DNA from 2 places in the Mesorhizobium loti R88b genome. Region 2 is predicted to be linked to the other one. Evidence: predicted binding sites of a transcription regulator. Region 2 holds the regulator's gene; the other holds the start of a gene.
The links. The regulator PhoB, encoded in region 2, activates phosphate uptake and scavenging genes when phosphate is short. The targets are predictions, from matches to a motif close to TGTCATNNANCTGTCAT.
Positions count from the first base shown of each region.

Region 1: the regulator PhoB is predicted to act here: its motif matches at 1,230-1,246, upstream of EB235_RS12605 (acid phosphatase).

Region 1 is NZ_CP033367.1:2,613,864-2,616,066, forward strand. It holds gene EB235_RS12595 (cytochrome b) at 1-265, shown strand, start outside; gene EB235_RS12600 (cytochrome c1) at 293-1,159, shown strand; gene EB235_RS12605 (acid phosphatase) at 1,292-1,987, shown strand; gene EB235_RS12610 (alpha-hydroxy acid oxidase) at 2,157-2,203, shown strand, end outside.
Region 2 is NZ_CP033367.1:1,684,024-1,686,226, forward strand. It holds gene phoU (phosphate signaling complex protein PhoU) at 1-673, shown strand, start outside; gene phoB (phosphate regulon transcriptional regulator PhoB) at 689-1,378, shown strand; gene EB235_RS08270 (hypothetical protein) at 1,656-2,093, opposite strand; gene EB235_RS08275 (hypothetical protein) at 2,152-2,203, opposite strand, start outside.

The sequences.
Region 1 (2,203 bases), 930 kb from region 2:
CAAGCTGTTCTTCTGGCTGTTCGTGGCCGACGCCATCCTGCTTGGCTGGCTGGGCTCGCAGCCGGCGGAAGGCAGCTATGTGTTCATGGCGCAGATGGCGACACTGTTCTACTTCGCCTTCTTCCTGATCGCGCTGCCGGTGCTTGGCCTGATCGAGACGCCGCGCAGGCTGCCGAACTCGATCACCGAGGCGGTGCTCGAAAAGAACAAGGGCGGCAGCGGGCATCCGGTGGGCGCCACGGCCGCGCCAGAGACCAAGGGCTGAGCGGTAGAGAATCTAAGGGGATTTGGCATGAAAAAGATTCTCACCTCGCTGGCGCTGATCAGCCTTGTGGCCGCCGGCGGTGCGGCGTTCGCGGCCGAAGAAGCACACAACGCGGCGGCACCGACGCATTTCCCGATCAACGAGCCGAAGGAAATGAGCTGGAGCTTTACCGGCCCGTTCGGCACTTACGACAAGGGCCAGCTGCAGCGCGGCCTGAAGGTCTATAAGGAAGTCTGCTCGGCCTGCCATTCGATGAATTTGGTGGCGTTCCGCACGCTGGAAGGCCCGACGGGCCTTGGCTATTCGGATGCACAGATCAAGTCGCTGGCAGCCACCTATACCATCCATGACGGCCCCAACGATGCCGGCGAAATGTTCGACCGCCCCGGCAAGCCGTCGGACTATTTTCCGGCGCCGTTCGCCAACGAGCAGGCCGCTGCCGCCTCCAATGGCGGCGCCGCTCCGCCTGACATGTCGCTGCTGGCCAAGGCGCGCGGCGTCGAGCGCGGCTTTCCGCAGTTCGTCTTCGACATCTTCACGCAGTATGACGCGGGTGGCCCGGACTATATCCATTCGTTGCTGACCGGCTATGACCAGACGCCGCCTGCCGGAATGGTCATCCCCGAGGGCACGCACTACAATCCGTACTTCATGTCCGGCGTGTCGCTGAAAATGCCCAAGCCACTCTCCGACGGCCAGGTGACCTATGATGACGGCTCGCCGCAGACCGTCGACCAATACGCCCGCGATGTCTCGACCTTCCTGATGTGGGCGGCCGAGCCGCACATGGAGGCCCGCAAGCATACCGGCGTCAACGTGCTGTTTTTCCTCCTGATATTCGGCGGGCTGGTCTACCTCGTCAAGCGGAAGGTATGGGAAGGCGTGGCGCACTAAATCGCGCCAGAGCTGTACAGGAATACGAAAGGGCGCCTCTTGGCGCCCTTTCGTATTTCCGGGGCCGTGATGTCACATGGCCGTCATCGCATCTGATGATCCTGCGGCATTCTCAAACAAAGGATTGCCCCCATGAAGAAATATGCATCGCTCGCCGCGGGTCTGTTGTTGCTGGTCATCGGCTCGGCCGCCCAGGCCGAAGACGCAAAACCCTTCGTCACCAACAAGGATATCGACCTGACGATGATTCTGCCGCCACCGCCGGCAAACGATTCGGCTGAGACCAAGGCCGAACTCGGTGAGGTTCTGACACTGCAGGTGACGCGCACGCCCGAGATGGTGGCCAGCGCCGTTGCCGATGCAGAGGAGAACGTCTGGCGCTTCGCCAATGTGATGGGGCCGAATTTTACCAAGGACAAGCTGCCGAAGTTCAGCGCCTTCTTCGATCGCGTGGTCGAGACCGAAGGCGCCGTCGTCGATCCGGCCAAGGATGTCTGGAAGCGTCCGCGTCCGCACCAGCTCAGCGACCTCGTCAAGCCGGCGGTCAAGCTGTCGAGCTCCGGCTCCTGGCCGTCCGGCCACGCCACCGTCGGCACCATGATGGGCATCATCCTGGCCGACATGGTTCCCGAGAAGCGCGCCGAGATCATGGCGCGCGCGGCCGAATACGCGCACAACCGCGTGGTCGGCGGCATCCATTACCCATCGGACGTCGAGATGGGCAAGATTTCGGGCAGCGTCATTGCCGCGGTGCTGCTCAACCGGGACGATTTCAAGGCCGAATATGATGTGGCCAAGGCCGAGCTTCGTTCCGATCTCGGCATGTAGTCGTCACCAGTCGGTTGCCGACGGGAAGGGGCGCTTCTGGCGCCCCTTTTTCGTTCACAGTCCCACCAAGGGGTGAGTTCGGCAATTAGGCCGTTGGCACGGCGGCATCCGATTGGTATTCGACGCTCCGGCGGCGAAGGCTGGCCGGCATGGCATTTGGAAATCGATGATGCGGCTACGCGACTGTCACAACTTTTCCGACTTCCGGCGCATGGC
Region 2 (2,203 bases):
GCTCGGACAAATCAGCAGGCTGATCAGCGATATGGGCGATCTCGCCGGCTCGATGGTCGGCGGCGCCACCAAGGCGCTGCTGAACTCCGACAATGCTCTTGCCCAGCGAGTCGTCTCCGACGACGCCATCATGGATGCCCGCCAACGCGAACTCGACGACCGCGCCATCACGCTGATCGCCAAGCGCCAGCCGATGGCCGACGATCTGCGCCATGTCGTCGGCTCGATCCGCATGGCCGGCGACCTCGAACGCATCGGCGACCTTGCCAAGAACATCGCCAAGCGCGTCGGCACCGTCGGTCTCAGCGCCACGCCGCGCGACCTGTCGCACTCCATCGATGCCATGGCGCAGCTGGTGCTGATCCAGGTGCATGGCGTGGTCGAGGAGTATGCGGCGGGTGACGGCGCGGCACTCGCCAAGCTGAGGAATGACGACGAGCGCATCGACGTCAAATACACCTCGGTGTTCCGCGAGCTGTTGACATACATGATGGAAGATCCGCGCAACATCACGGCGTGCACTCATCTGTTGTTCTGCGCCAAGAATCTCGAGCGCATCGGCGACCACGTGACCAACATCGCCGAAAATGCGTATTATGTGCTGACCGGCACGCAGCTGCCCGCCAATCGCCCGAAGCAGGACGAGACCGCAATGTCGGCGCCGGCGGCATAACAGGGTGACAAGCCGATGATCGCGCCACGCATCATGGTGGTGGAGGATGAGGAGCCGCTAGGCGTGCTCCTCCGCTACAATCTGGAATCTGAAGGTTACCAGGTCGAGGTGGTGACGCGCGGCGACGAAGCCGAAATCCGGCTGCAGGAAAACGTCCCCGACCTTCTGGTGCTCGATTGGATGGTGCCGGCGGTGTCCGGCATCGAACTCTGTCGTCGGCTAAGAATGCGGCCCGAGACCGAGCGGCTGCCGATCATCATGCTGACGGCGCGGGGCGAGGAAAGCGACCGCGTGCGCGGCCTTTCGACCGGTGCCGACGATTATCTGGTCAAGCCGTTCTCGACGCCGGAATTCATGGCCCGCATCAAGGCGCTGCTGCGCCGCGCCAAGCCGGAAGTGCTGTCCAGCGTACTCAAGGTCGGCGACATCGTGCTCGATCGTGAATCACACCGGGTCTATCGCAAGAAAAGCGAGATCCGGCTCGGGCCGACCGAATTCCGCCTGCTCGAATTCATGATGCGCCATCCCGGCCGCGTGTTCTCGCGCAGCCAGCTGCTCGACAATGTCTGGGGCGAGACGATCTACATCGACGAGCGCACGGTCGACGTGCATGTCGGCCGCCTGCGCAAGGCGGTCAACAATGGCCGTATGCCGGATGTGATCCGCACCATCCGTGGGGCGGGTTACGCGATCCGGGAAGATTAGGTCTTTCGGCGCGGAAGGTCCTACGGAGGTTCTCCGGGCAGGAAGGCGATGCTTCTCGCCAATCTCGTCGCCGCCGTGGGCTACTACGGCCGGCCGTCATACAGCCCGACACCAAGTCGCCTCACGGCTTCGAACTCACAGCGCTGTCGAACGCCTGCACCGAAGTCGTGCAATACATCATGCAGTTCTTGATGCTGGCCGATGAGCATCTGATCGCTCTCGAGAGAGCGGTGAGGCTGGAGTCAAAACAGATTGCTTGCACGATCAGTTCGTCGACTTATTGCTTATCGCTGTTATCGATTTGTTTCAAAAGTCCTATCACTCCGGCACACCCGCCTAATTCTGACAGCGCAAGCTCTTTCACGTGGGTGTCAGCATGTTCAAGGTCATGAGTCTTGGCTTGCTCCAGGCCCAAGCCTTCCATCGCATCGGCCACACCCATCGAGGCGACTTTAGCTTCGTCGCTCTTCGCCTTTTCAACACTTGCGGCGTGTGACAGGCACTCAGACTTTTCATAAACGTCGGCGAGCCACGGCCACAGAGGTGTGTGCTCGGCATTGCAAAGTCGTTCTGCCAGCACATGGACCGACACAGCCATTGCAATTGCCATACCCGGCATGTCGGGACTTTGGCTCTTTGTGCAATGGTCGGTTCCTTCAGCATGAGCTGGCAGCGGCATCCCCAGGAGAATTGCAAGGGCCAATTCATATCGCATGTTACATCGCATCCGGCTGATACTGCGCCTCCGTTCGATGAAGAGTTAACGCGAATACTCAAGCAGCGCAAACAACAGCGCCTATCTGATTCGTGCTTACGCCGGCGGTT